4 regions of the Oceanobacillus sp. HCA-5259 genome follow, and region 4 is predicted to be linked to each of the others. Evidence: riboswitches for the same ligand, from Rfam matches in the RefSeq annotation. Region 4 holds a riboswitch; each other region holds the start of a gene.

Region 1 (7,874 bases), on a different contig from region 4:
AGGTAAGAAGCGATAGCCAGCCAGAATACCGTATGTGATTTTAGGGGAAACCTTGCATTGCTGCATTAAACTTAGCATGAATTTGGTCGAGTTTGTCGTTAAAGCAAATAGGATCGACAAGCATACAAAACAAAGAGATCGTAAGGCGAGACTAATCCCTGTTATAATACTTCCCCTTGTAATTTCGCTTCCGAAAAGGGTAAATAAAACTTCGCCATAGGAAAAGGTTTGATTTGTATACAGAATGGTCATCCAGGCAAAGCTGAGCGCCACAAGCAGAAATGGGCTAAAAATCTTGAGCCATTTAATGAAGGGGATATCGCTCATCGTGAATGTCACAATAAGGATAAATAAAAAATAAACGAGTGGAGTAAACACATCAAACGTAAAACTGAGCAAAATGCCAGGAATGAAGATGGCAAGTGCTTTGATTGTTGGATTAATGAACGAGATCAAGGCTTTCACCTTCTTTATGAAGTACTCGAGTCCGGTAAGGCGGACGTAATCGCGCTTTTTCCAATAGATCAGCTTGCCTCCAAAGACTTTCCGGCTCGCCATTGTAATGAATATGCTGCTGATATAATACAATCGTCCGATCAACTGTATCCACGATATCCATATCATGCGTGACGAAGACGATTGCCGTTCCATTTTGTCTCAAGCTATCAATCATGTACATCAGTTCTCTCGTAGTCTCTGCATCTTGACCAAATGTCGGTTCATCAAAAAATAAAATATCTGGTGTTTCATCCAGCATCGTTGCTACACTTAAGCGGCGCTTTTCTCCACCACTTAAGGAAAAAGGATTACTGTATTTATTTTTTTCTAAATGGAACTGCTTTAAAAGTGTGGTTGCAGCGGTATTTAATTCAGCTGTTGACCATCCATTCAATTTCATTCCAAATGTTAATTCATCGTATACGGTGTCCGTGATGAATTGATGCTCCGGGTTTTGAAAGACATATCCCATTCTTTTTCGCAGCTCTTTTTCCTCCCATTGCTCCACCGGTTTATCGTAAAAGTTTATAGTTCCTTTTTGAGGGGTTAATAACCCAGTCATTAATTGCAGTAAGGTAGATTTTCCAGCTCCATTCTCCCCAACAATGGCGACGAATTCTCCCCGATGAATTTTTAAGTTTATTTCTTGTAAAATGGGTTGTTTCTTATGATGGAAGCTCATCTGCTCTATCGTTATTAGGACATCTCTCTTGATAGAGGGAGGGGATTTCACAGGAATCGGGTAAGGATCGGCAGCGTTAGAAAACTGCTTTGGTAAAAATATTCCTTCTTTTTTTAATAAAGAATGATGATTTGCAAAGATGGATGCTGCATTGCCGTCTGCGATGATTGTACCCTGTTTTCCTAAAACAAGCATACGATCGGTAATATCCAGCCAGTCCTCGATTTGATGTTCAATGATAAACACAGCTAGCTTTTGTTTTTCTTGAATTTGTTTAATTAATTGGATAAATTCTATTCGAGAAACCGGGTCTAAATTTGCTGTAGGTTCATCTAAGATCAATAGTTCCGGTTCCAATAAAAGAACAGCTGCTAGAGCAAGTTTCTGCTTTTGTCCTCCAGATAACTCGTAGATTTTTCGATTTTGAAAACCATTCATTCCAACGGCAGACAACACCTCCGAAATGCGCTCAGGCATTTCGGAAGGGGCAATTTTTCTGTTTTCCAATGTAAAAGCAAGTTCATCCTCTACGGTAATCATGCAAAATTGACTTTCCGGATCTTGAAAGACAATCCCGATCTTCTGATTGAGCTCTCCTTTTTGATAGTCTTGTATATTTTTCCCCCGGTGAAAGATGTCGCCGGAAGAAATGCCTTCTACTGTATCGGGATATAACCCATTTAGGCATAGAGCTAGACTGCTTTTCCCTGAACCGCTTGCTCCAATAAGGAGGGTCGTCTCATGATCTCTTAAGGAAAAGTGCAGTTCATTGAGTAATGGTTTATCCGAATTTTCATAGCCGAATGAGAAATTGTCCACATAAAGTAATGGATTAGGCTGCGTCTTTTTCACGTTTTTTCTGTATCTCCTTTCCTAAGGCATAGCCGCGAAGGACCCCAGTTTTTGCTAATTTGTCACTCAACCATTTCCCTAGGACACCCGCGAGAAGGGCACCACTGATGATGCGAACAGCTAACATCGCTATAAGTAATGCAGGGGCTAACGCGATATTTCCGGATGAAAATAAATTCCAAGTGAAACTGAAAACGGCTGCAAAGACACCGGAAAGAATTAAAATGCGTAAACGATAATCCTTCCATTTTGTTATTGCGAAGGCAAACTCTGCTCCTAAGCCTTGAATTGCAGCTGCTAGAATAAGTCCGGGTCCCGCGGCAGTTCCCAATAATACTTCGGTAACTCCTGCGATAAGTTCAGCTGTAAAGGCAACCCCCGGCTTCCGAATGATATAAGCTGCAACGATGGAAACAATGAACCAAATGCCAAAAATAATTTCATACCCAAACGGTGCGAGACCAAATGGAGCAAGAATATTACGAATACCTTGACCAACAAGAAAGAATGCTAAGTAAATGATCCCGAAGACGACACCTAATATCGACATGAGAACAATTTCTTTTAATTTCCAATGCTTTGTCATTTCACTTCTCCCTAGGTTTATTTTGTAGGACTGTTGGCGGAAAGGCTAAATGTCATGGTGACATGAGAGACTTTTTCTTGGACGAGTTCAAAGGATTCATGTAATGCATTGAAGATATCATGAACGTCTCCGTCTAATCTTGTTGCATAATGTGTAGAAGTAACCGTGACATTACGATGCTTTGATAGATTGATTTGTTCATAGATTTTATCCATGTAATCTTCATGCCCCATTGGATAAAGGGAAAATTTACAACCGGCGATTTGGAGGATCGATTTCGTTTTTTCTTCGTTCAATGGTATGTCTGTTTCATCCATATACGCGTCAGCTTCCGTGTCACCAGGACAGCCGATGGAGAACGTACCATTCATAGCAACATGCTCCCCAGTATTCGCTGCATGTAGGAAGATTGCTTTTGCAACATCGAAAACATGGATCATTTTTCCGCGGATACACGTACTGACATCATCTGTTTCCTTCCAAACCTTGGAGGTATCAACCTCACTTAATGTTGATAGAATAATATCAACAAAATTATCACTCATCGGGTGCAGACTAAATTGACAACCTACAATTCGACTAGTTCCACAATTGTTACGCATTCCAATCTCCTCCTATTGATAATAAAAAAACTGCATTCCTAAGGGGAATGCAGTTTACACATTAATTTTAACAACATAATATTCGTAAACTGCACTTCCCCACGCTAGTATTATCTAGATCGGGTAGTAAGGGTCGGATTAATCCTCTCAGCCACATGACGCAGCTCCCCTAGTGCTTATGTTTTGATATGCAGTTATTCTAATTCCAGATTGTATACATGTTTCGGTATTTTGTAAAGTATTTAATCAATTTTAATATCCGGTTTCTTCCAAAATATAGTGATAAGGAGACAGACGACAATAACGATCGAGCTGAAAACAAACGGATAATTGATATCTATATCAAATAAAACCCCACCAACTACTGGACCAAATACATTAGCAAGGGACGTGAAGAATGAGTTCATGCCGCCAACAAAACCTTGCTCATTCCCGGCGATTTTTGATAAATAGTTGGTAACAGCTGGACGAATCAGGTCAAACCCAATAAATACCGTGAAGGTTACCGCCATTACTTGCCAATAAGAATTAGCGAGTGTCATGGCAAAGACCAGCATAGCAGAAATGGCGAGCGACCAGCGAATAATATTGATTTCTCCGATCAACTTTGTTAACCAATCGAACAATACAACCTGGAAAATCGCTCCGATAATCGCACCACCTGTAATGGCAATCGCAATGTCAGAAGGAGTGAATCCGTGCTTATGATCAGTATAAAGGCTGAAGAAAGAATCAAACGCGGCAAGACCGAATGTTGATATTAAAATAACAATAAAAGCGATGAAAAACATCGGCATAAACACTTTCCTCAAGCCACTTTTGCCGAGTTCTTCGGTCATATCAGCCATATCGTCTGTTTTCGACTTCGGCTCTTTTAAGGATAAAATCGAAACGAAAGCAACAATTAAACCACACGCCGCAGCAGAGAAGAATGGTACACGCGTACCAATCCCTGCTAAGAAGCCACCAATTCCCGGTCCGATAATAAATCCGGTACTAATCATCGCTGACATATAGCCGAGTGCTTTAGGCCGCGTTTTCAGCGTCGTAATATCTGCGATAAATGCGGTAACAGCAGGCATGATGAATGCGGCACTTATTCCTCCGAGAATTCGTGAGGCGAACAATACTTCAATTGTTTTACCAAGACCAAATAAAAACTCGGAAAAACTGAAGATAAAAAGACCAATGACAATCATGCGTTTACGCCCATATTTATCAACTGCTTTTCCAGCCAAGGGCGAGAAAATCAATTGAGCTAAAGCGAATGCAGCCGTTAAATAACCGACAACAGTACCACTGATGCCGAGTTCATTCATAATAGTTGGCAGAACCGGTATAACAAGTCCAATTCCTAAAAATACAAAGAATATATTTGTAAGCAGAAGCGTCAATGTCCAATCTTTCTTTTTCATAGCTTTTTCTCCTAGGTGATATGATATTCTGTACTAAACATAGAAATTTTACTCTGATTCGATGAGAGATGCAAGCATATATTACTATTTATTATAACTTAATTTTCGCAACCTGAAACAATTTAAGCAAGCTAGCAATTGTAGTAATTATCTCTCGTTTTATTCTCCCATTTTGCGCATTATGTATGCTTGATAGGATGGCTGAACTGCTTTGACTTTTACAAATGCGACAGTTGCTTGCGTTAATATCTTAATAAAGTGAAACTTCATTCAGCGGGGGGGGGGGTCCTTCTCCTCCACTGAATGTTAGTTGAACAGAATCAGGGATTTACGGACTGTATATCGCCCGCCTTAACATTTTGGTTTTCCCTCATGTTTAGAGATGGGTATATTACAGACTGTTAATACGTGATAAAAAGGATGTTGGATGAATGATTTATATCTATATTGGACTTGTCGGAGCACTCGGTGCGATGCTGCGGTATAGTATAGGAATTCTAATTATGACAGAACATGTTTTTCCCTATGCGACGTTATTGGTTAATTTGATAGGGAGCTTTTTACTTGCGTGGCTGACTTACGGACTGTTTAAAAGGATTCATCTGGATGAAAAGCTGAAAACAGCGATAACAACGGGTTTTGTCGGCTCGTTCACTACATTCTCCGCTGTCAGTGTGGAAACGGTTGAGTTGTTCCAAAATCAGTCGATGTTACTTGGGTGCGTCTATGTTTTTGTGAGTTTGGTTGGAGGGCTTGGTATGTGTGAAGTTGGTTTTCGGGTTAGTAGGGGAGTTGGAGAGAAATGAACTGGATGTATTTATTAATCGTTGGTGTCGGTGGGTTTTTTGGCGCGATTATGCGTTATTCGATTTCGGGGAAGATGAACGATCCGGAAAAAGCCGTACCAATGGGTACACTTCTCGTCAATCTGACAGGTGCATTCTTGCTCGGATTGCTTATAGGTGCAGGGGTAGATGAATTATTACTTCTCTTATTGGGGACAGGTTTTCTTGGTGCCTTTACGACATTTTCAACGTTGAAACTTGAGATGGGAGTGTTGTGGAGGAAGGGGAATAAGCGGGAGTTTTTCCTTTACACTGGGCTGACGTATGTTTTGGGGATTGCTTTGGCGTTTCTAGGAGTTGTTTGTGGGAGTTATTTTTAGGAGGATTGCATTATAAAACAAGGATGGTATTCTATCATCTATTTACCATAAAAAGGAGGAACTTGCAATGCAACTAATTCAGTAACCAATACTTCAAAAAGAGGCGATGGCCGGTGTTACTGCTCCATCTTCAGGCGTTGCATTATTTAAAATAAAGGTTCCGCCAATTGAGACGGAACCTTATTAAACGGTTAGTGACCTGCAACATCCCGCTTCGCAAAGAAGATCCAGGTAATTGCTGCGAAAATAATATAGTAGACAACTAGTACGGTAACGGAAAAGCCGAGTGTCATTCCTTCCATCATCGGTGTGTTCCCGTTAAAGTACTGGGACAGGTTTGTATTTGCAAATAGAATGTATTTCGCCCAGTCCCGTTCTATGAAGAAGAACACAATCTGGTTTCCAGCTAGCATAAGAAAAATTGCGAGTCCAATTGCTAGCGCGCTGTTTCTGAAAATGGAAGAGATCATAAAGGCGAATGTCGCCATCATGAGCAAGTTCACAAGACTGAAGCCGTAATCGGTTATAATCTCCCCAATAACTGGAACATATTCCACTCCATCGCCTTTTTCAAGAACGATATGAGGATTCATCCCGTCAAAGCCGATGAAAATTCCTCCGATAATCCATGAGAAGAGGAGCACGAATAAAAACGTTATAAATGAAAATATTAGTACGGCGCTATATTTTGATATTAAGATTTTCGTCCGTGAAATTGGTCGGATGAGCAGCAACTTAATCGTTCCCCAGCGGAATTCGTTAGCAAGAATACCGGCAGCAACGATGATGGTAAAGAGACTGACAAGGGAAAGCAGCATCTCATTTTCCATTACAAATTGCCACGCACCGTAACTTTCAGGCATAATATCATGTTCTAAATAATAATTATTGATTTCAATGAACGTTGAATTAAAGGACTCCATATCGGGAAATTCTTCCGTATCTTTCATGTATTCGGCATTCTCTGTTTCCAGCGTCTCTCTCCACGTATCTTCTTCATATGTCATAAAGTCCCCATAAGTTTTTGCCAACAGGCCGACCCCAATAATGATTAATGCCAGTATGACATACATTGCCCAAGTCGATTTCAAACGGTAGATTTTAATCACTTCATTTTGTATGAGATTTAGAAAATTAGTCAATGATATTCTCTCCAATCAGATCAAAGAATTTATCTTCGAGAGTTGATTTGGTGACTTGCACTTCATAAATGAGAATATTTTCTTTCACCAAATCGGAAATGAGTAGCGGGATATTCTCCTTCTCGGTTTGGAACGTGATTTTACCGTTTGTTTGGGCAGCAGGTGTTTTACGATTGACGACTTCAAGGGCTTTTTCAAGTGGTGTTGCTTCCATTTCCACTTGCAGCAGTTGTTGTTCGCCTGCTGGTGTATTTTCTTTCACAGCTTGAATCGCCACAAGCTCGCCATTTTTAATAATGCCGATCCGGTCGCACATTAACTCGATTTCGGACAATAGGTGGCTGGAAATGATAACTGCAACATTATGTTCGGTTGCAAGTTTCCGGATATATTGTCTGATTTCCCGAATGCCGGCAGGGTCTAGTCCATTCGTCGGTTCGTCGAGTATGAGAACGGATGGCTTATGTAATAAAGCTTGGGCGATTCCTATTCGTTGTCGCATCCCAAGTGAGTATCGGCCAACTTTTTCATTCATTACTTTTTCCAGACCGACAAGTTTAACCGTTTCATCAATTCTTTCCTGCGTAATCCCTGGAATCATCCTTGCATATTGTTTTAAGTTTTGTGCGCCTGTTAAAAAGGGGTAGAGCTCTGGATTTTCAACGATTCCGCCAACTTCACGGATTGCTTCTTTAAATTCTGTTTTAATACTTTTGCCGAGAATATGTACGTCGCCTTCTGTAAGTTTCATTAACCCTACCATCATACGGATTGTCGTTGTTTTCCCGGCACCATTTGGTCCAATGAAGCCGAATACTTCCCCTCTATTAATGGTAAAGGAAAGGCCTTTAATGATTTCCTTATTGCCGATACGTTTTCGGACATTCGTCAATTGCATTGCAATTTCGGTCATTCTATTCCCTCCTCTATCG
Region 2 (7,874 bases), on a different contig from region 4:
AGGAGTAGATATATAAATGGAAAAGAATAAGATTTTATTAGTAGACGGAATGGCATTGTTATTTAGAGGATTTTTCGCTACTGCCTTCCGAGGAAACTTTATGAAAACAAGTGAAGGAATACCAACAAATGGAATTTATCAATTTTTACGGTATTTCCTTGATGCAGTTGACATGTATGAACCGAGCCACGTAATTTGTTGCTGGGACATGGGGAGCAAAACGTTCCGTAATGAAATTTATCCAGATTATAAAGCAAACCGCGAGGCACCTCCGGAAGAGCTTGTACCACAATTCGACTTAATTAAAGAAGTCGTCGAAGCTTTCAACATCCCAAATGTCGGTCTGGAAAATTATGAAGCAGATGACTGTATTGGTACCCTTGCTCGTCTATTTCAAGCAGATCACGAGATTATTATTCTAACGGGAGATCAGGATATGCTTCAGCTAGTTGATGAGAATATACACGTCTCAATCATGAGAAAAGGACAAGGGAACTATGAATTGTTTACAAGAGAAAACTTCTTTGAGAAAAAAGGGATATATCCACACCAAGTCGTTGATATGAAAGCATTAATGGGAGATAGCGCAGATAATTACCCAGGTGTAAAAGGAATAGGGGAAAAAACGGCGCTTCGATTAATTAAAGAGTATCAATCCATTGAAGGACTTCTAGCTAATACGGATCAATTAACAAAAGGGATCCGTACCAAATTAGAAACCGATCTTGAGATGCTTCACATTTCAAGGGAACTTGCTGAAATTAAATGTGATGTACCCGTCTCTTGTGAGCTGGAAACGGCACAGAAAAGATTTGATCGAACAAAGATTGAACCGAAACTGGAATCGCTCGAATTTAAAAATTTAGACCGGATGCTCGCAATAAGTGCCAAATAGGAGGAAGTCTATGTATTTTCCATCCATAAGAGACAAGTGGATAACTGGCATCGTCTGGATAATTTCGCTACTTGGGATATTATTTCCACTCTTAAAAGGGCAGGTTACAACCATGTTCATTATGTTCGGATTAGCTGCATTTCTGCTCTGGTTCTGGTTCCGGACTGGATATAAAATAGAAGGGGACAAGATAAAAATCTATTATGGCCCGATTCGGCAGACTGTTCATATCCCGGACATTAAATTAATTGCTTTGTCAAAAATGCCGCTTAACTCTCCGGCACTATCCTTAAAACGAATACAAATATCTTGTAGTAAACTTGACGTAGTTGCTATATCGCCGGAAAATAGGGATCAATTCATCTCTATGCTCTTAGATATAAGACCGGAGATTCCGGTTGATGACCGATTGCTTCCAAAAAATAAATAAAAATACAGCCTCGTACAAAAATGTATGAGGCTGTTTTCTATGCTTATTCTTTGATATAAGGTAGATGCCTTGCGTATCGATTGTTAAATCTTTTACGTATTTTATCAACGCCCAGAAGGCACTCTTGTGGTGAATATAAAGCGCTGGAGCAGATTCCATTGTATACACCGTCCATAATTTCCTGTCTGTTATTTGCCATAGCGAACAAAAAATAAGAATATTATAATTTACTTACTGCTTCTTTTATATCTTCTGCTCTCGTTACAGCGGATATGAAAGAAACACCATCAGCTCCAGCTTTTAATACTGAGCTCGCATTTGTTGTATTAATCCCACCGATTCCGACTATCGGAAACTCAGGGAATTCTGCACGCAAGAAACGGATCCAATCCAACCCGACACTAGATTTTGCATCCACTTTCGTTGTAGTAAGGAACACTGGACCAGCACCTATATAATCAATATATTCTAGCGCACTATTATTTAATTCGTCCTGATTTGAAACAGATAATCCAATGATTTTATTAGGAAACATCTCCCGTAATTCTTTCACCGATTGATCATCTTGCCCGACATGTATCCCATCTGCATCTAATTTGTCTACTAATTCTACATCATCATTAACAATAAATGGAATTTGATGTACGCTACAAACTGCCTGCAATTCTTTTCCTAACTTAATTTTACTATCTCCTGAAAGGGAGCCTGGACCTTTTTCCCGAAATTGGAAAATTGTAATTCCAGCTTGTATAGCTTGCTCCAGAACAGCAACGGGATTACCTTTAACATTTTGACTACCCATAATGAAATATTTCCTTAAGCTTAATGGATTAAATGATGACATCGTTACTCCACCTCAGTTGTCGTTAAATTATTTGTATGGATACGCGGTGCCCAATGATTCGTCGGTCCGCTACCAGCTCCTAAGTCCAAAGAATACTTGATCGCGAGCGTTACATAATGTTTTGCCTGTTTAACCGCAATGTTAAGAGGGAGGCCTTGGCTTAGATTAGCAGTTATCGCTGCTGCATACGTACAACCTGTACCATGTGTATTATTTGTATTTATTCGGGGAGCCGAAAAGCTATGGATCCTTGAACCATCATAAAGGAAATCAACCGCATCGCCTTCGCGGTGACCGCCTTTAACTAGTGCAGCTTTCGCGCCAAAATTTTTCACAAGCATTTCGGCAGCCTGCTTCATGTCCTCATCGGTTTCAACTTTTTCACCTATTAGATATTCTGTTTCTGGAATATTTGGAGTTACAATTGTTGTAAGCGGAAGCAAATTCTTCCGCAGATAATTACGGGAATCGCGTTCAATCAATGTGTCACCGCTTGTGGCAACCATGACCGGGTCCATAACATAAGGTGCATCCAAATGCTTTATTTTATTATAAATCAATTTCATCATATCCTGATTGGCAATCATCCCTGTTTTAAATGCATGGATAGGCATATCAGAAATAATCGAGTCTAGTTGCTGTTCGATCATTTCTAGAGAGACGTGGGAAACAGCTTGAACACCTGTCGTGTTTTGGGACACGATGGAGGTGATAACCGACATCCCATAAGTTTTCAATTCCTGAAACGTTTTCAGATCGGCGTGAATTCCAGCACCGCCGCTCGGGTCCGTACCCGCTATCGTTAGAGCACATGCAACATTCTTCATTGAACATTCTCCTTCATCAACTTACTTATTTTAATTTTTTATTAAGCCCTTGGTGGAAACTTTAGATACGACGAGCAGTCCAAGAATTGCTCCAGATATACTGCTTACAAGGAATGGGGGGATGAAAACAAATGCACCGGCCGATGTTCCCATAAATACATAAGCAAATGGCACTGCAAATAATGCACCAATAACCCCACTGCCAATTCCTTCACCTAATGCGGCGAGTGATTGCTTCTTGGTTTTCTTATACAGGAACCCTGCAAGAAAAGCACCGACCATTGCACCTGGGAAAGCTAATAAAGTTCCTAACCCGAGCATATTGCGTAATAGACTGATCATGAAGGCAATAATGACTGCCGGACCAGGTCCCAAGGTGACAGCGGCTATGACATTAATCGCATGCTGTACTGGATAAGCGCGGGCTACACCGGCGGGAAACCAGATTAATTGTGCGCTGATTGTTCCAATTGCGATAAAGACGGCCATCGTCGTGATGAGACGAGTTTTATTCATACTTGACCTCCAATCTTAAGGGGAAAATCAACCAATAAAAAAGCCAAGTCATGATTAGACCTGGCTTCACAAGAAAATAGTTATGAGAACAATCTCACTACTTCCCTACGCTGGCATTAACCAGATCAGGTCGATAAGAGTCGGAAACACACTTTCCTCTCAGCCCAGTTAGGGCACCCCTAGTAGTTTCATATTATTTAGTTCGAATCTAGCATAGCAAAAGTTTTCATAAATGTCACATGTTTTGAAAAAGGTAAGGGTGCAGTGTATCACCCGGATACTTTTGATCTTAAGAAATATCTGCAACAGCACAGGACATGGCGGCAATGTGCGAAAGCTGTTAAATAAAAAGACGGGCAGCTAAACATAAAGGTTTTAGCTGTCCGCTTATTAATCAATCGCCCCAAAGTTGACAATTGTCACATCGATATCAAATTCTATTTTGGCATCTTGATATTTTTCCATCCATTCCTTGTTAGTCGTCTTACTTCCTTTTCTTGAAGTGATATACTTTCTCCCAAGACCCAATGCATCTGAGTTTACTTCTTGAAGTTTCGCGAATAGGTTTTCATATTCTCTTACAAAGTATTTCTCTATATCACGTTCGAATTTCCGAGAAGTATCTTCTGATTTAATGTCCATTGGGATTGAGGTTTCTAATAATTCCAGTTTCATTGTGATATCTGCCTTAAACGCTAACGAATCAGAGTCGACAATTTTTATTTTCCCTTTACCTGTATTAAGCATTAAAGAAAGATAAATCGAATCTTCAATTTCTGACGGTTCTCCTTTATAAGCAATTATCTCGTCCAGATAATTTTCACGAGGGACGCCTACATCAATTGGGGTTCCTCTCAAACGCTGTCTCAATAAATTAGCCATGAATGATTCTTTTACTGATATGCTAGCAACATACTGGTCTGCCCGAAAAGCGGCTGCACCAGTTAGTGTAGGTTTACCATCCACTACGTCTATTACTGGAAGTATCGGATCAATGCCGACTTGTTGCACTAATCGCGTGAAAAACTGTAAGGTAATTCGTGGTAAAGTACCCTTTTCGACCTCTTTACTTATTAAGTCTTGTAAATACTCTGTTCGATTTAATTCTACACTTTGTTGCTCTATTTCAAGAATTTCTCTTGCAGTTTGATTGGTTACGGCTAGCTGCATAATTTCAGAAACAGTTGCATCACGAACTTGTGTATTTAGAAAGGGAAGAATGCCTGATTCAGCTGCTTCTTTTCCATAAAATTCTATACTGATTTTTCCGGGGACTAATGGATAGGGCGATTGTTTTTCAGCTTCTGAACGGGCCTCTTTAATCGTACGGCCCCTTCCAATCAACAAACTTGTCATTTCCGGAGCATGCGGATCAAAAATATAAGGAACGAGTGTCGTTTCAATCATTCTTTTTTCCCCTTCATCTATTAGATCAACTCCACGTGAATTAATGATTGCCAACTTCTCAATTTGCGTCGTTTCCAGACAAGCCTGCAGAAATACAATAAATATGAATAACGGTATTAACTTAGCAGTTCGCATGTATTCACCCTCCTTATTTCTTCCGTATTTTTTTCTTTAAAAGAACGAGTGGCAAAAGAAGGAAGGGATAAATATATACAATCCCATAGGATACCCTGCTAACATTATCAATCAAACGCTGAATGATAAAATGCTCATTAAAAAAAGGGATCAGAATTAGAAGGATACTTGCACTTGTGTAAACACTAATTTCGTTCGAAAGATTATAAATACGTTTCGCTATATAACTTATGCACCACATAAGAAGAATCACTTTTGGCATCGCAACCATCATCCATTCTGCAATGACAACGTAGTCCAACCGCTCGATGATAGGAGAGGTTTGAATTTTAAACAAGTTTAATACAACCCAAATTCTTCTTTCCAATTGAGCTGGACTTAAAAATCCAATCGCTATGTTTGTAGAAAGAAGGACGAGGAAAGTGAAATAGGATAGTCCTAAGAAAACAGGCTTACCAATCTTTTTTTTATTTGCTACAAAGGGATAGATAAAAAACAAGATTTCAAATCCTGTAAATGTATAAGACGCAGCAATTGTGCCTCGTAAAATATCCATTATATCTTTATCCATCACAGGCAGAAAGTTGAGAAAATCCATTTGTCGAATTGGTTGAATTAATAAAACAAATAACCAAGAAGAGAACATAAAGAAGAGAAAGGTGACGCCAACAACTGCTTTTAGACCGCCAAATACCGTATAGATAGCAATAATAAGAAGCATACATCCCAGCACGAATGCATTACTATCCGGTAAAACAAAAACCTTAATAATCTCGATATAGGTTACGAGTGTGGATAAGATATAGAATATAAAATAAAGGATGTATACCGTTCCGAGCACTTTTGAAATAAAACAGCCAAATAGGTCGGCCTGAACGCCGAGGATATCCGTATTTTCATATTGCCTCAATATATATAACATGACAAAAAGGAGCAGGGCAATATAGAGGTAGGCAATGAGTATCGAAATCCATGCGTCATGCCCTGCTTCCATAAAGACAATTCGTGGGATTCCAATCAATCCAACACCCAGCTGCATGGAGGCAATAATAAAAAGCATATAGAAAGAACGGAATTGTTCACCTTTTGGTATTTGAAGATTAATTTTCATATACAATCCCTACTCATCAATATCTCTTCTTTCCATAGCTTTCTCTTTGTTAAAAAATCGTTTATCTTTTGGTCGATACGATAAAAATCGTTGATATTTCGTTTGCTCTGGCAGACTGTAAAAAGTTTTGTTAAAATCGGCCAGCCGGAGTGGGTACAATGGTGATAGGTAAGGCCTGCCTAAAGACTCCAAACGGACTAAATGGATGACTAATAAACAGATACCAAACATCAGCCCGATAATCCCGTAAAAACCAGCAAGGAAAAAGAGTGGAAAACGAACAAATCTTACCGTATTACCCATGATATAACTAGGCGTCGCATAAGAAGCTAAAGCACTCATTGTAACCAAAATGATCAGAATGTTACTTGAAATACCAGCTTGAACCGCAGCAGTTCCAACAACCACACCACCAACAATACCAATGGTCTGACCAACTTTAGTGGGCAGTCTTGCTCCAGCTTCCCGTAATAGTTCAATTACAAGTTCGATCAGGAGTACTTCAATGAGCGGAGGAAAAGGAACAACCGCCCGAGATTCACCGAGTGAAACTAAAAGCTGGGATGGAACTAGTTCATAATGATACGTAGTTGCAACGACATACATTGGTGTTAACAGTAAAGTCACAAATGCAGCGAGAAAGCGAAGAAAACGGACAAACATGCTTAACATCCAATGAAAATAGCGATCTTCTGTGGACTCAAAGAAACTGAATAATGTGGAAGGTGCAATTAAAGCGAACGGGCTGTCTTCAACCAAAACGACAATTTTACCTGCTTTTACTGCATACATACAGCGATCCACCAATTCAGTAGATACAAATTGCGCAAATACAGAGGTGGAGGAATCTAAAATATATTGTTTAAGCATATGAATGTCTTCAACCATATCAACTTCAAGGTCGGTCAGCCGTTGCCTCATTGTATTAACATCTGTTTCATTTGCAACTGATTTAAGATAGATTATTCTCGTTTCTTTTGGATTTCTTTTGCCGACTTCAACTTTTTCCATTGCAAGGTCTGGTGTATTCATCCGCCAATTGATTATATTTAAGTTATTTTTAAGGGATTCTGTAAAAGCAATTGTCGGACCAATAACCATTGATTCCGTTTCCGCTTTTTCCAGTGCCCTTTTTTCCATTTTGCCCAGTTCGTACATGATAACTTGATTTTCTTGTTCGATGTAGAGACCGATATAGCCCTCGGTAATTTTATTTCGGAGAGCCGTAATGCTGGACAATTGTTTTCCCGCGGAGAGCGGAATCTCACTTAATATGGAGTCTGTTGTCCATTCTGTTTGCATATCTAATAATTTAGTCAAGACTTGTTGCTCGGCTTTAGTTTCATCAATAAGATAGGGAATATAAAAAAAAGCAATTTGCTTATTTTCTTGCTTATAAACCGTGAAACTCAGATCCTGATTATTGAGAATCTCTATATCCAGCTTGTTTTTCAATTCCTCTATAGAAAGCGGGAAATCCGCTTGATTTGCTCGTTTCTTTACAGGGCGCATAAGTGACCTCCATCTATCTAGCTAGTCCATTTTAGTATGGGTAAATCAGTTAAATTTATCCCATATTTCCTCTTCTTTTATAAATAGTTTTGATTGATGGAAGAAATATTTTAAGTTTGAATAATTAAATTAATTATTATTTCAACTCCCTCAGCCCCTCAACAAAAGTTGGATTTTTTCAAGAACTGTTTATTTGA
Region 3 (7,874 bases), on a different contig from region 4:
GTGAGTTCTCAGAAGATATCGGCGGGGGTATTTGTCAATTATCATCAACAATTTTTAATGCAGTTGATTTACGTGGTATCCAAATGATTGAAAGGTACACTCATAGCCGCTCCGTTCCTTACGTACCCCCGGGAAGAGATGCAACCGTAAGTTGGTGGGGACCAGATTTTACATTTAAAAATTTATACAATGAACCAATCGTGCTTACCGCCTATGCAGCAAATGGCAGCTTAACAGTTGAAGTATTCTCTTCTGAAACAGTAGATTATTTCCAATCAAAATAAAAGCAGTATCCCGGGTTCATGGGGATACTGCTTTATGTGCATCAGTTACTCAGCTTTATGAAGTTCTAGTTCGAAGTGGATTTTTACTTCGTCGGATACGAGTACGCCGCCTGTTTCAAGTGTAGCATTCCAAGTAAGTCCGAATTCTTTACGGCTGATTTTCGTTTCACCGCTGAAGCCGGCAACTGTAGAACCGCTCATCGGGTCTTTACTTTGACCTTCAAATGTAACGTCTAATGTAACTTGATTTGTATTTCCGTTAATTGTTAAATCGCCAATTACATCATATTCATTATTTCCTTTGCGTTTTACATCTGTTGAAACAAATGTAAGTGTCGGATGATTCTCTACGTCAAAGAAGTCTGCAGAACGAAGATGGTTATCACGGTCTTCGTTACGTGTGTTTATACTTGCAGCATCAATCGTTACTTCGATTTTCGAATCGGTAAGGTCTTCCACATCTGCTTCGATCACTGCATCAAATTTGTCGAATGTTCCTTTCGCTCGAGAAATCATCATGTGTTTAACCGAAAAACCTACTTCACTGTGCGCCAAGTCTACCGTCCATTTTTCTCTAGTCATTTAAAATCCCTCCAAATATTATTAAGTATTCCTCAATACTTACTTTCTGTTACCTAGTATAAATTAATAAATCGGTAATGTCAATATATCTTAATTAAAAAATATTTATTTAAGGATAAATTAACAAAACGAAACCATTATTCAAATACCACTAAATAGACTATCTCAAACTTGTTTTCCGTGTAAATGGATCTTAATAATGCAATCCTTCAGATATTTCGATACAATAATATGGGGAGAAGAAGGAGGAAGAGAAATGAAAGAATATAATCCAACTTGGGATTTGGATTCACTATTTCCAGGAGGAAGTGCGTCACAGCAATTCAGAGATTATCTTGGTCAGATTCGAACGGAGATTAAACAATTAGAAGGCCAATTCACCACATTGGAAGTGGGGGTAGATTCATTTTCCACGATGCTTAGCCAGTTTATAAAGGAATTGGAGAAGACAATGTTCAAACTTCGTGAGGCTGGAGCGTTCGTCAGTTGTTTAAGTGCGCAAGATGTAACGGATGAAGGGGCTAAAACACTAGTTGCTGAATATGGCACACTTTCAGCTTCGTTTAATGGCGTGCTGACAACTTTCATGCAGAAACTTGCGGAAATCCCGGACGAGGAATGGCAAGCAACCATTCAGCACGAAGCGTTACAAGAAATAGGGTATGTATTATCAGAATATCGTAATAAAGCACGGGACTTACTTGCTGTGGAACAGGAAGTGCTGATTAATGATCTTGCTGTCGATGGTTATCATGCATGGAATCAAATGTATAATACAATCGTAGGGAATATGACAGTGGAAATTGAAGGGGAAGAAAAGATAGAGTCCTATTCAATTGGTCAGGCCTCCAATCTGTTAACTTCAAGCGACCGAGCAACTAGAAAGAAAGTATTTGATAAGTTAAACGATGCATGGAATAAACAAGCATCCTTATTTGCACAAACATTGAATCATTTATCAGGTTTTAGACTACAAATGTATAAGCACCGCAAATGGGAAAATGTATTAAAAGAACCGCTGAGTATCAATCGGATGAAGCAAGAAACGTTAGATGCGATGTGGACAGCGATAGCTAATAATAAACAACCTTTTGTCGCTTATATAAATAAAAAAGCAGAACTATTGAATATAGATAAATTAAGCTTCTATGATGTCGATGCACCGATTACCGACCATGTTAAAAAATTGAGCTATACAGAAGGCGCCAAATTTATTATGGATCAATTCCGTTCTTTTAGCCCAAAGATGGCGGATTTTGCTGAGCAAGCTTTTGAAAAACGTTGGATTGAAGCGGAAGATCGGCCTGGCAAACGTCCTGGCGGTTTCTGTACAAGTTTTCCTGATAGTAAGGAAACAAGAATTTTTATGACGTATTCCGGAACAGCATCGAATGTTGCCACGTTAGCCCATGAACTTGGTCATGCTTATCATCAGCATGTGATGAATGACGTTCATGGTCTTAATCAACGTTATGCAATGAACGTCGCGGAAACGGCCTCAACTTTTGCGGAAATGATTGTCGCTGATGCAGCAGTTGAACAGGCAGAAACAGCAGAAGAAAAGAAAGCTTTACTTGAAGATAAAGTTAATCGAAGTGTTGCTTTCTTTATGAATATTCATGCCCGGTTTATCTTTGAATTAAATTTTTATAAAGAAAGAGAAAAAGGTTTTGTCTCACCGGCAAGATTGAATGAATTGATGGTGGAAGCACAGAAAGAGGCTTATCAAGATGCACTCGATGAATATGATCCTTATTTCTGGGCGTCGAAACTTCATTTCCATATAACAGGGACACCATTCTATAATTTCCCTTATACATTTGGTTATTTGTTCAGTCTTGGTATTTATGCCCGCGCAAAAGAGCTGGGAGAGAGCTTTGAAGACGACTATATTGCATTACTGGAAGATACGGGACGGATGTCGGTAGAAGAGCTTGCGATGAAACATTTACAAGTCGATCTTACAAAACCGGACTTCTGGGAAGCTGCAATCGAGCTTTGCATCAAGGACGTCGAAGCGTTTCTTAAACTGTAAATTTGTTTTATAAGTGTACATTAGCTATAATAGGGTTAACGAAAAAAGCATAGAAAAAGCCAACAGGGGGAGCTAATAGCTGAGAGTGGGCAACGAGGATTGCTCAGACCCTTTGAACCTGTTAGTTAGTACTAGCGTAGGGATGATGGTTTTTTGATGGATAAAAAGCAATGTGAGCGGATTCCCCATCAGGAACCTTCCCTTGGCATTGCTTTTTTTGTATTTAAAAAAGTTGTTCAAAATAGCTTATAAAAAGCTTATAAAAAGGGGAGTTATAACGAATGAAGTCTAATAAACTACTATTTTTAATTGAAGTATCAATCTTCACTGCTTTGGCGTTGCTTTTAGATATCTTGCCAATATCGTTTAAAATCTGGGCGCAAGGTGGTTCGGTCTCCTTTGCAATGATTCCGGTGTTTATAGTAGCGTTCCGTTGGGGATTAAAAGGTGGATTAGTATCCGGTTTCCTCTGGGGGATGTTACAGATTGCAACGGGGAACGCATATATTCTGACGCCACTTCAGGGGTTCATTGATTATACACTTGCCTTTACGGTGATCGGTTTTGCCGGTCTGTTCGCAAGACAAGTTCAAGAAGCGGTACGGGACGGGCGGACAAAAGTGTACCTAACGTATATAACGGCGGGTGTACTGCTTGGTTCTGTGTTGCGTTTCCTTGCACATACCGTTGCTGGGGCAGTATTTTTCGGTTCAGCAGCGATTGAGGGACAATCAGTTTGGGTGTATTCGATTATCTATAATTCATCGTACATGTTCCCGTCATTTGTATTGTCAGCAGTGATTGTATTTTTCCTATTCCACAAACAACCGCGCGCATTGCTCAACCTAGCATCAAGCTAAACCGCAATCTATCCGCTCACATTGCAACTGTAAAAATAATGATCTCTCCCAAATTAAGGAGAGATTTTTTTAGTTTAACTGTTTCAAAGTGAATACGTAGATCTCTCCGGCGCAGGAGTCTCAAGGTTTAGGCTGCGAATCTTCAGAGAAGAATTTTCAGCACAACATTATAAAAAAGAATCAATTCGTTCTGGTTGATAATTCGCCCAAAGTCGCTGATAATAGAAGATAATTATCTGAATAGATATAAAAGTGCATACGAAAGGGGAAGTGGAAATGAAGGCATTTGTTGTGGAATATGGAGAATTAAAACTAAAAAGTATGCCCGAACCAAAGCCGGGAAATAATGAAATTGTTGTTAAGCTAAAAACAGCGGGTCTGAACAGGAGAGATCTCTATATACCGAACCGGAGAGGTAACGATAAAGAAGCTTTAATCCTCGGTTCGGATGGAGCGGGGATCGTCGAATCAGTTGGAGCAGATGTTACTCGTTTTAAAGTGGGGGATGAAGTCATCATCAATCCATCACTTAACTGGCACGAAAATAGTGATGCACCACCAAAAGGATTTGACATCCTCGGAATGCCTGATCACGGAACTTTTGCCGAAAAAATTGTGATCAATGAAGAACAAGTAGAAATGAAGCCAGATTACTTAACATGGGAAGAAGCCGGTGTGCTCGCTCTTGCTGCATTGACAGGTTACCGTGCATTAGTGACTAAGGGGAATATTAAAGCAGGAGAGACCGTATTTATTCCTGGAGCAAGTAGTGGGGTGAACACGTATATCATCCAATTTGCAAAAAGCATCGGTGCACGCGTGATTGTTTCTTCAAGAAGTGATGAAAAGTTGAAGCAGGCCCAGGAGATCGGAGCGGATCTTGCCATTTCAACGGAAAGTGATTGGGAAAAGGAATTGGAGAACGAGCAGATTGATCTTGTGATTGACAGTGTAGGTGCAGCAACGTTTAATCGTTCGTTGGACGTATTGAAGCAAGGCGGAAAAATTGTTATTTACGGAGCTACAGCTGGGGATGAAATCGACCTTAACTTACGTGCCTTTTTCTATGGTCAGTATCAATTGTTCGGCTCCACGATGGGAAGTCGTGAAGAGTTGCAACAGGTATTAGCCCATATGGAAAAGCATGAAATAAGACCGATTATGGATAAAACCTTTGAACTGGATGATGCCCAAGAAGCGTTCAATCATCTGGAAGTGAACAGCCAGTTTGGTAAAATTGCTTTATTAATCGAATAGAAATAGGACCGGTAAATTTCCCGGTCCTATTATTTTTATCGGAACTGAAAACCACGGTCTGTAACGAAATTAAGTGGACATCCCCTTTTTCGCCGTCAATTTTGGCTAGGAATATGCCTCCATCTACAATCCGAAAGAATGTTACATTTGCTTTCTAATCCGCTTGAAAAAAGGAGTAAAAGGCAGCAAGCGCTAGCGGTGCGAATATGGTTGTTAATGTTCTTTTGATAACATAAGTGAAAGATCTGTCTGTTACAAAACACTAGGCTTTCGGCTTAAAGAGAATGGCACCGAGAACTCCAAAAATAATTGCTGCTGAAATACCGGCACTCGTCACTTCAAACATCCCTGTAACAACGCCAATCAGCCCGTGTTTCTCAGCTTCAGCCATGGCTCCATGGACTAAAGAGTTCCCAAAACTTGTAATCGGTACAGTCGCACCTGCCCCAGCGAAATCAATTAACGGTTCATATAAACCGAGTCCGTCAAGAATAGCACCTAAAACTACGAGAGTTGTTAATGTGTGAGCAGGACTGAGCTTGAATACATCAAACATAATTTGTCCAATAACACAAATAAGACCACCAATAACAAATGCCCAGAAAAATATCATGAACAAGTCACTCCATTTCAATTGAGACTGCATGTGCAATAGCGGGAATCGAATCCTTTTGCTGAACGCTTAATGGGGAGTGCAAAGAGCCGGTAGCTACGAGTAACATCCGTTTAAACTCTCCTTGCATCATCCGTTTCAGAAAATGCCCGTACATGACAATTGCTGAACAGGCTGTGCCGCTTGCACCTGCTTGAACAGGTTGATCGGGACCGTAAATCGTCATACCACAGTCCACGTATTGCTTATCTTCTAGTTGAATGCCTTGTTGCTTTAATAAATCAAAAGAAGTATTTCTTCCAATTTTACCGAGATCTCCAGTTATAATCAGGTCGTAATAAGTTTCATCTACGTTTCTTTCCTTAAAATGCGTTTGAATCGTTTCCACTGCAGCAGGGGCCATTGCCCCTCCCATATTGAAAGGATCCGTTATTCCCATGTCAACGACTTTCCCAATTGTTGCAGAGGTCACAGTTGGACCATTCCCTTGCTTACTGAGAACGGCACAACCCGCTCCGGTAACTGTCCATTGCGAAGTCGGGGGTTTTTGACTGCCATAATCATTCGGATAGCGGAACTGTTTTTCCGCTGCGGCATGGTGACTAGATGAGCCACTTACAATAAAGTCGGCAAATCCGCCATCAAGTAAAGCAGCGGATAATGCGAGCCCTTCTGTAGAGGTAGCACAAGCGCTGAATAAGCCGAGGTAAGGCATCGCCAATGCCTTGGCACTAAATGTTGTAGGAGTAATTTGATTGATTAAATCTCCACTTATAAAGAAATTTACCTGCTCTTTTTCGATTGGGCTTTTCTTTAAGGCAATTTTAACTGCTTCTTCCATTAAACGCTGCTGTGCTTTCTCAAAAGACTTCTCTTCAAGCCAGCCATCATCAAATAAATGGTCGAAATCACTGCGGAGAGGGCCATCTGCTTCAAATGGTCCTCCCGTTATACCGGTAGCGAGAATGACCGGTCGATTTTTAAATTCCCATGTCTGCTTTCCAAGTAACATATTATAAGCCCCCCAATTGCAGGAAAATCGTTTTGATTAATGCAATAATAAATGCGGCAAATACACCGTATACAATGACGGGACCAGCAAGTTTAAACATATTTGTCCCTACCCCGATAATAAAACCTTCTGTACGGTGCTCCATCGCTGCAGAAATAACTGCATTACCGAACCCCGTAACGGGAACTGCAGAACCGGCACCAGCGAATTGACCTAGGCGATCATAGAGGCCAAAACCTGTCAGAATCATCGTGATGAAAATGAGCGTTGCAGTCGTTGGATTGCCTGCTGTTTGTTCGGTAAAGTCGAAATAATAAATATAAAAGGTAGTGATTATTTGTCCGATTAAACAAATAAGGCCACCGATAAGGAAGGCTTTTACACAGTTAAGTAAAATTGGTCGCTTCGTCTCTCGTTTTTCCTCAAAGGATTGATATTGTTTAGCCTTCTTTTGCTCATTTTTTTGCTCTGTCATGTAAAACACCTCATTCCTTACGTCTGTTCTTTAGAAAGCTTGCGGATTCTTTCTAACTCTTTATTTAATTCAGCTTTGGATAAATCCCCACTATTTAACCGTTGTTCCAGTTTCTTTAATTCGAGAAAGATTTTCTGATCTGTTGATAGTTCAACTTCATGTTTATTGAATGTAGTTTCAACCGTGTTTTTCAGATCCTTCTTCAAGTCTTTTAATTGCAAACGGTCATGATGTTTTGGATTGACGGCAACCATAATCACTTTGTCATTATTGATTGCAATCACTTCGTTGACATCATGCTCTTGTTCAATAAGTTCTTTTGCATGGTTACTTGTTTCTTGTTTAAAATTGGTCGAAGTGCGCAGGATGGAGGAGTTTGTTTCACTTGCTGATTGTCCAGTGTCATTCGTTGCGCAAGCGCTCAATATAAGGAAGAGAAGAAAGGGAACTGCAAATACATTAGGTTTCATTGGAATCACACCTTTCTACAAGGTCTTATGTTCTTGAACTTACAGTTTTTAGCATTGGGAAATCGCTCGGAAATATACTTGGAATTTACTTCCTATTATTTAGGAGAAGCTGGGGAAGAAGAAAAAAACATCAGGCAAGGTTAACCTGATGTTTAATGTCTATTCATATTTTTGCTTTGTACGTATGCTGCGACATCCATACGGGTAGGTACGTTATATTTTCGGAGCATTTGCTTCGACCAGTTATCATCTTTAAGATTTGAATCACGCTGCTGGTAATAATCTG
Region 4 (7,874 bases):
TAATTATATATTAACATATATAATTGAAATTGATAATCATTATCAGTGAATATCACTAATTTAGGATGGAGGTAATACAAATGACCCGCCTTTCCGGTGAAGATTTATATATTGGCTATGGGGATCAATCAATCGTTAAAAATCTCAGTTTAACCATTCCAGATAAGAAAATTACAACGATCATCGGATCCAACGGTTGTGGAAAATCTACTTTATTGAAGGCTATTACACGGATTATCCCTCACCAAGGAGGCTCCGTCCTGTTAGATGGGAAAGATATTGCAAAAGAAAATACGAAAACGCTCGCGAAAAAAATGGCAATACTTCCTCAAACTCCTGAAAGTGCCGACGGGTTAACAGTTGGAGAATTAGTATCCTACGGGAGATTCCCTTATCAGACCGGTTTCGGACGTTTAACGAGAAAGGATTTGGAAGTCATCGATTGGGCACTTGAAGTTACAGGTATAGCGGACTTTAAATACCGGCCCATCAGCTCCCTTTCCGGCGGTCAGCGCCAACGAGTTTGGATTGCAATGACACTCGCACAAGAAACGGAAATTATCTTTCTGGACGAGCCAACAACTTATTTAGATATGGCGCACCAGCTCGAGGTTTTAGAGTTATTACAGAAACTAAACGAAGAACATAACCGGACGATTATTATGGTGTTGCATGACTTAAATCAAGCCGCTCGATTCGCCGATTATATCATTGCATTAAAGAATGGAGAGATCGTGAAAGCCGGGGCTTGTGAAGAAATTATAAATTCGGAAGTGCTCCGGGAAGTTTTTCAAATCGATGCCGTCATCGGACGGGATCCGCGCACGAATAAACCTATGTGTATGACGTACAACCTACTGAAAGGGGAAAAACAATATGAAGAAACGAATCATCCCATTTTTGCTGCTGCTCATTCTCATTAACGCATGCAGCAATTCCAATACAACGAAAGAAACAAGTGACGCACCAGAAGGCGAAGGGGAAACAATTACATACGAATCGGAGACAGGCCCGATTGAGGTTCCCGCCAATCCCGAACGGGTCGTCATCCTCTCTGGCTATACAGGGAATGTCATCCATTTAGGGGTGAACGTTGTCGGTGTAGATGTTTGGTCTAAAGACAATCCGACCTTTGAAGAAGAATTGAAAGATGTAGCAGAAGTTTCAGAGGATGATCTGGAAGGGATCTTGGAATTAGAACCAGACCTAATTATTGCGCTATCAACGGTGAACAATCTCGATAAATTAGAAGAAATTGCACCAACTGTAACCTATACATGGGGAAAAGTAGATTATTTAACCCAACATATCGAAATTGGCAAACTTCTTGGGAAAGAGGAAGAAGCGACAGAATGGGTTGAAGACTTTAAACAGCGCGCGGAGCAAATCGGGGAAGACGTCCGTGCCAAGATTGGTGAAGATGCAACCGTATCGGTTATGGAAGCCTATGGCAAAGATCTTTATGTTTACGGTGAGGACTTTGCCCGTGGAACAGAAATCTTATATGATTCAATGAAACTTAAAATGCCTGAAAAAGTAAAAGAACATGCATCCGAATCAGGTTATTATACATTATCGGCAGAAGTGCTCCCGGAATTTGCAGGGGATTATATCGTGCTAAGTAAATATTCCGAGGCAGACACCGCCTTCCAGGAAACGGACACCTACAGGAACATACCGGCTGTGAAAAATGGTAATGTGATTGATATGCAAGGGGAAGGTGCATCATTCAGCGACCCGGTTACATTGGAGAAGCAGCTCACACTCTTTGAAGAAGGATTTCTAGGAAAGTAAAATTATGAAGGAAAAAGCTTTAGCATTCAAATTTATTCTAGCCATTCCCATCTTTATCTGCATGTTTCTTCTTGCAATGAGCTTTGGTGCAGCAGAAATTTCAGTTCAAGATGTGTGGCTCGCGCTCACAACATCCAATAAGAATGACGCAATTTCCATTATCCGTGATATTCGCTTACCCCGGGAAATTGCCGCAATTGCTGTTGGAGCAGCGCTTGCTGTATCTGGTGCGATCATGCAAGGTTTAACCAGGAATCCGCTTGCCGATCCTGGACTCCTCGGTTTAACGGCCGGTGCGAATACGGCTTTAGCAATTACGATTGCCCTCCTTCCTACAGCCAACTACTTTCTAACGATGGTTGCCTGTTTTATCGGAGCGGCAATCGGTGCCGGATTAGTATTTGGCATTAGTTCCATGAAAAAAGGCGGGTTCTCTCCCTTTCACATTGTACTTGCCGGAGCTGCCGTCTCCGCATTTCTAGTTGCCATTGCTGAGGGAATTGGAATTTATTTTAAAATATCAAAAGACATTTCCATGTGGACAGCAGGCGGAATGATCGGCACGAATTGGAAGCAACTGCAAATTATCATGCCCTTTATCCTTATCGGGATTGTGCTGGCCATCTTCCTTTCCAAGCAGCTGACGATTCTCAGTTTAAATGAAGAAGTAGCGATAGGCCTTGGACAAAATATTTTCAAAGTTAAAATCCTGCTCTTTATCGCCATTATTATCCTTGCAGGCGCATCCGTTGCCCTGGTTGGGAATATGACGTTTATTGGACTGATGATCCCGCATATCGTCCGAGCAATCGTTGGGACGGATTATCGGTTTATTTTACCAATGGCTGCGATTGCAGGGGCTACGTTCATGCTGTTCGCTGATACGGTTGGGCGTACGTTGAATGCACCATTTGAAACGCCTGTTGTCGCTATCATCTCTGTGATCGGCTTACCATTTTTCCTCCTCATCGTTCGTAAAGGAGGAAAAGCATTCGTATGATACATCCGGCATTAATTAATAAACAGCGCATCATTTTAGTTATTTCACTATTACTTATTATAACGACGGTTATAATAAGCATGGGCATCGGTTCATCCAGCTTAACCTTTGACCGACTCATTCAGACGCTTCTCGGATCTGGCAGTAGAAATGAGGAATTCATCTTATATTCGATTCGCTTGCCACGGATATTGATTACCCTTCTAGCTGGGATGGCACTCGCTCTGTCTGGATCAATCCTGCAAGGAATTACGAGAAATGATTTGGCTGATCCTGGTATTATCGGAATTAATTCCGGTGCGGGAGTCGCCATTGCCGTTTTCTTTTTATTTTTTCCGATTGAAGCTGGACGCTTTGTTTATATGATTCCAGTTGTTGGATTTCTCGGCGCAGTTATCACTGGTTTCCTTATTTATCTATTTGCTTATAGTAAAAAAAGTGGCTTGCAGCCTGTAAATCTCGTGCTCATCGGAATCGGATTTTCTGCGGCACTGTCAGGTGCGATGATTGTGATTATTTCCTCTGCCGAGCGGGAGAAAGTAGATTTTATCGCCAAATGGATCGCAGGGAATATCTGGGGAACCGACTGGCCATTTATTGTGGCTCTCCTTCCCTGGCTTGTCGTTTTGATTCCATTTACTTTATATAAAGCGAACCGGTTGAACCTGCTTGGGTTAAGTGAACCTGTTGCAGTTGGTGTTGGGGTTTCCATTGAGAGAGAACGCGTCACGCTACTTTTAACAGCTGTTGCATTAGCAGCTGCTGCCGTTTCTGTCACAGGGGGGATCAGCTTTATCGGACTGATTGCACCACATCTTGCGAAATCCCTAGTCGGACCGAGGAATCAATTGTTTATCCCGGTTGCGATTTTACTTGGTGGCTGGTTGCTGTTGGTTGCGGATACAGTTGGAAGAAATTTGATTGATACAACGATTCCGGCTGGAATTATGGTTGCTTTGATTGGTGCGCCATATTTTGTTTATTTGTTGGTGAGGGATTGAGGATGAAACGATTAAAATAAAAAATGGCTGCAAATGGATAACGATTTGCAGTCATTTCATCTTCAATTATTCCACACCAGGATGATTCCCGGAAAAACCCAAACAGTATGATGAAGATATAAACTCCAATGATTATAATGAGGAACATATAAGAGATAACGAACCGATCCGATTTTTATCGATTTCAGTTAGAAGACTTAGAGAAAGAAACATCCGTAATTAGAAGGATTGCACCTGTTGCACAACCTCCTTATAAATCTTTACTTTTGGAAAAAACTGACTTCTATATTATCTATATGTCTGACTAAATAGCAAAACAGCATCGGATTTTAACTACCAATGCTGTTTTAATTATTTATATTTGGAACTATGAACGAGTCTAGCATAGATGACTAGATACTCACACTTCAAAAAGATTTAACATAGTAGTCCGTAATAATGGGAAATGCAAGAAGTGCACGAACGAAATTGTCACAATCCCAGATCAGTTAATATACTCTCCATTTTTTCACTTCTGCAAAAATATGAAATTCACCCATTAGATATTTCAATTCGCTTTTAGAACCTTATATGAGACTGTTTCACGAATTTAGAGCTGTTTTATCTAATAGAACCCTGCTATAAGACAGATTCAAATCCTTTAAGTCTCATAATTCATAACTGCTGAGCATACCACTTTTTCATTGATGGACATCGTTCCTTTTACGATTTTGTTTTCCTTTGATTCGTCCACTCATAGATAAATTGAATCATTGTTTTCGTAAATTGAAGAAGTTGTTGAATAGAAACCTCCTCATTGACCGCATGTGCATGCCTGAACTCACCCGGTCCATAAATCGCTGCCGGTATCCCCATATGCCCAAACCATCCTCCATCGGTAACAGAAGGGGAAACATCGATGACCACCTTACTATCGTGTACCATTTCATGAGACGCGGCTAGCGCATGAACCGCAGTATAATTCTTATCGACTTCTAATGATGGGAAGATTTCCCCGCGTTCTTCAATCATCGAAGTTCCACCCCATTCAAAAGTAGGCGGATGATGGCACAACCAAGGATCTGCTTTGGCAATGCGAAGAATATAGTCTTCTATTTCTTTACTCACTTGTTCATGCGTCTCATTCGGATAATAATGCACCGTGATCCATAAACGACACTCATCAGCAATAAATGCCGCATGGCGTCCCCCTTCAATTACAGCAGGATTAATCGTATTCGTTCCCGCCGGATATCCTTCATACTGTTTCGTTACAGCCCAATAGCGCTCCAGCTCTTGTAAGCCTTCTATAACTTTCATCATCTTTTCAATTGCACTCGCTTCAGGCAGACCACCGCCAGCATGTATCATGTTCCTTCTCATCGCATCATGAAACGTACGCGGATTTTTTACCGTAATCCACCCAGTTATTACACCGCCTTGACCTTGGATATGTAAATCACTCGTATCTACTACAAGCGCAAAGTCTGCATTATACCCTCGCTCGCAACATTGCAACGTACCCGCCTCACCAACTTCTTCACCTATAACAGATTGGAAAATCAGATCTCCTGGCAATTCGATATCCGCTTCATTCAATAGTTTCGTTGCGAATAATGCACTAGCAAGCCCGCCCTTCATATCAGCGGCTCCTCGACCAATAATCCGATCTTCTTCGATAATCGGCTCGAATGGATTCGTTTTCCACACTTCATCTTCACGAGCCTCAGCTACATCAATATGACCATTGATGATGAGACTATTATGTGTAGTAGATTTTATTCCCTTTTTCACACCAACAACATTCGGGTCATTTGGATACACGTCCCACATGTCGATTTCAAAGCCCATTCGATGTAAATAATCAGCGATAAAATTCTGTGCATCTTTCGTATTCCGAGCAGGAGGCGCAGATGTATTATATTCAATGAGCTTTGATAATAAATCAATTAATTCCATTTTTCTTGCGTCGACTTGCTTTAATAAGTGTTCAACCGTTATATCCATTAGATAACTCCCTCTCTAATTTATTTTAATAGACAACTAGTCATTCACCTCCCTAAACAAAAAAACCACTCCTAGAAAATAGAAGTGGTTAGAATAAGACACAAATTAGTTACATGAAAAAACATGTTCTTCAATCTGTTCTATTCACCGCTTCCTTACGCTAGTTCAAACTAGATCAAGTTCAAGGGTTGAGGATTACCTCTCTCAGTTTTTCAGTAAAACACCCCTAGTGGTGATTAAATATGGATTTTTCAGACATTAAGTTTAGTATGTCATATTGATTGTTAAACTGCAACCTCTGTTTGATGTACTCTCTTCTATTTTGATTTCTTATGATAAAACGAAATGTATGCAGGACTATTTAGCTCATTTTTTATCATAATTAATTATCATTAATTAAAAATAAAATTTCAGTTATACTAAAAAAAAGATTCGACGGTAAGTAAGAAAAACCCTCTAATACAGGCATATTCAAGTGTCTTATTAGGGGGTTTTATTTAGATTACATATATAGCGTCATCATGTTGAAATTACTCTTCAAAAAAAGAAAACAGCTTAAAGTGTATGTCAGCAACATTATATTTGCATCTATAAACAAACATGTCTATTTTAGTTATAAAAGTATCCCCTTGTCCGGTTTTTGGTTTTACTTAACTAGCATTGAGCTACCATAATGACTCGCGGGCAAACGATCAGATATGGTACCTCAAATTCAAAAACTAATGATGAAAGCGCTAATCGGAGCTACATTAGCAAATCTTCTGAACGGCGCCATTGTTGCAATGCTTATTTTCTAATAAATCTATACTTGAATACCAGAAAGAATATTATTTAGGATGTTTGCTTCAAGCGAATAACAATGATTGATGTATGTTTGTTTGAATGATATCCTATTTAATATTGGAATATAGATTGAAAGAAGGTCTTTCATGAAGAATACAGATCATGCTATCAATAAAGGTCCTTTTAATTTACAGAACCTTATTTTAACAATTGGAATTATATTCGTAGCTTTTAACTTACGGCCTGCTATTACGTCAATCGGTCCTTTAATTCGTTTAATCAGAGATGACGTTGATATTACGAATGGAACGGCAGGGTTATTGACAAGCTTACCCCTGATTACATTTGCCATTGTATCACCAATTGTTCCAAAGTTATCTAGAAAATTAACAAGCGAAATTGCATTAATCATTGGTTTACTTTTAATCATTATCGGTATTCTAATTCGCTCTTTCGCAATTCTTACCCCGTTATTGCTAGGAACACTTATTATTGGTTCGGGTATTGCAATATGTAATGTCTTATTACCAGGAATAATTAAGGATAATTTCCCGTTGAAGGTTGCACTCATGACAGGTGTTTACTCAACAGCTATGAATATATTTGCAGCCTCTGCTTCAGGGTTAAGTTATCCATTTACAAAAATGTTAAATGGAAATTGGCAATTATCTCTGCAAATCTGGATGATACCTGCAATCCTAGCTGTCCTTATTTGGATATATATAACAAGAAAAAATACAGTAAACAATGAAGGAAAACAGATACAACTAGAAAGTAATAATTCGGCTAATAATCGAATGTGGGGTTCCGCCTTGGCATGGCAGGTTGCAACCCTTTTAGGCTTACAATCATTCTTATTTTATGTGACGATATCTTGGTTGCCTGAAATGTTGATTTCAAATGGTGTAAGTTTAACGACAGCTGGTTGGCTCCTATCTTTCGCACAGATTATTGGGCTTCCCGCTAGCTTTTTAGTACCGACCTTTGCCGGTAAAGTGAGATCCCAAAGCCTTATTGCTGTATCGATGGGATTATCAGCTTTCTTTGGTTATAGCGGTCTTCTGCTAGGGAGCTCGATGCCTATATTGATTATAAGTATTACATTAATTGGCATCACGTTAAATGGTGGGTTCGCATTAGCTTTAACTCTACTAGGCTTACGTGCAAAAACCTCTGAACAAGCCTCAGAGTTATCGGGTATGGCCCAGTCGATTGGATATTTATTAGCTGCTGCAGGTCCTTTTGCGATAGGCATAGTATTTGATTTAACAACGAGTTGGACGGTGCCATTAATTGTATTAATTCTAATA

What was found. A riboswitch is a leader RNA that binds a small molecule or an ion and turns the genes downstream of it on or off. The one in region 4 is predicted to bind thiamine pyrophosphate.
Region 1: it holds a riboswitch for thiamine pyrophosphate, as region 4 does, so the genes downstream of both, WKU33_RS03045 (YkoF family thiamine/hydroxymethylpyrimidine-binding protein) here and WKU33_RS00220 (acetylornithine deacetylase) in region 4, are expected to answer to the same signal.
Region 2: it holds a riboswitch for thiamine pyrophosphate, as region 4 does, so the genes downstream of both, thiW (energy coupling factor transporter S component ThiW) here and WKU33_RS00220 (acetylornithine deacetylase) in region 4, are expected to answer to the same signal.
Region 3: it holds a riboswitch for thiamine pyrophosphate, as region 4 does, so the genes downstream of both, thiT (energy-coupled thiamine transporter ThiT) here and WKU33_RS00220 (acetylornithine deacetylase) in region 4, are expected to answer to the same signal.

Annotation. Positions count from the first base shown of each region.
Region 1 is NZ_JBBKBV010000003.1:116,244-124,117, reverse strand. It holds gene WKU33_RS03060 (energy-coupling factor transporter transmembrane component T family protein) at 1-465, opposite strand, end outside; gene WKU33_RS03055 (ABC transporter ATP-binding protein) at 440-2,032, opposite strand; gene WKU33_RS03050 (ECF transporter S component) at 2,013-2,618, opposite strand; gene WKU33_RS03045 (YkoF family thiamine/hydroxymethylpyrimidine-binding protein) at 2,636-3,220, opposite strand; TPP riboswitch at 3,300-3,401, opposite strand; gene norA (multidrug efflux MFS transporter NorA) at 3,463-4,635, opposite strand; gene crcB (fluoride efflux transporter CrcB) at 5,067-5,441, shown strand; gene WKU33_RS03030 (CrcB family protein) at 5,447-5,800, shown strand; gene WKU33_RS03025 (ABC transporter permease) at 5,992-6,942, opposite strand; gene WKU33_RS03020 (ABC transporter ATP-binding protein) at 6,935-7,855, opposite strand.
Region 2 is NZ_JBBKBV010000005.1:6,410-14,283, forward strand. It holds gene WKU33_RS04350 (dynamin family protein) at 1-16, shown strand, start outside; gene WKU33_RS04355 (5'-3' exonuclease) at 17-895, shown strand; gene WKU33_RS04360 (PH domain-containing protein) at 906-1,325, shown strand; gene thiE (thiamine phosphate synthase) at 1,546-2,169, opposite strand; gene thiD (bifunctional hydroxymethylpyrimidine kinase/phosphomethylpyrimidine kinase) at 2,172-2,996, opposite strand; gene thiW (energy coupling factor transporter S component ThiW) at 3,027-3,512, opposite strand; TPP riboswitch at 3,598-3,703, opposite strand; gene WKU33_RS04380 (Ger(x)C family spore germination protein) at 3,903-5,054, opposite strand; gene WKU33_RS04385 (GerAB/ArcD/ProY family transporter) at 5,068-6,165, opposite strand; gene WKU33_RS04390 (spore germination protein) at 6,175-7,677, opposite strand.
Region 3 is NZ_JBBKBV010000004.1:46,448-54,321, forward strand. It holds gene WKU33_RS03665 (VanW family protein) at 1-284, shown strand, start outside; gene WKU33_RS03670 (YceI family protein) at 330-866, opposite strand; gene WKU33_RS03675 (M3 family oligoendopeptidase) at 1,123-2,901, shown strand; TPP riboswitch at 2,957-3,061, shown strand; gene thiT (energy-coupled thiamine transporter ThiT) at 3,183-3,761, shown strand; gene WKU33_RS03685 (zinc-binding dehydrogenase) at 4,038-5,018, shown strand; gene spoVAE (stage V sporulation protein AE) at 5,281-5,631, opposite strand; gene spoVAD (stage V sporulation protein AD) at 5,639-6,643, opposite strand; gene spoVAC (stage V sporulation protein AC) at 6,645-7,118, opposite strand; gene WKU33_RS03705 (YhcN/YlaJ family sporulation lipoprotein) at 7,136-7,588, opposite strand; gene nfsA (oxygen-insensitive NADPH nitroreductase) at 7,741-7,874, opposite strand, start outside.
Region 4 is NZ_JBBKBV010000001.1:47,777-55,650, reverse strand. It holds gene WKU33_RS00240 (ABC transporter ATP-binding protein) at 81-923, shown strand; gene WKU33_RS00235 (iron-hydroxamate ABC transporter substrate-binding protein) at 877-1,794, shown strand; gene WKU33_RS00230 (FecCD family ABC transporter permease) at 1,799-2,794, shown strand; gene WKU33_RS00225 (FecCD family ABC transporter permease) at 2,791-3,795, shown strand; gene WKU33_RS00220 (acetylornithine deacetylase) at 4,498-5,781, opposite strand; TPP riboswitch at 5,917-6,019, opposite strand; gene WKU33_RS00215 (CynX/NimT family MFS transporter) at 6,711-7,874, shown strand, end outside.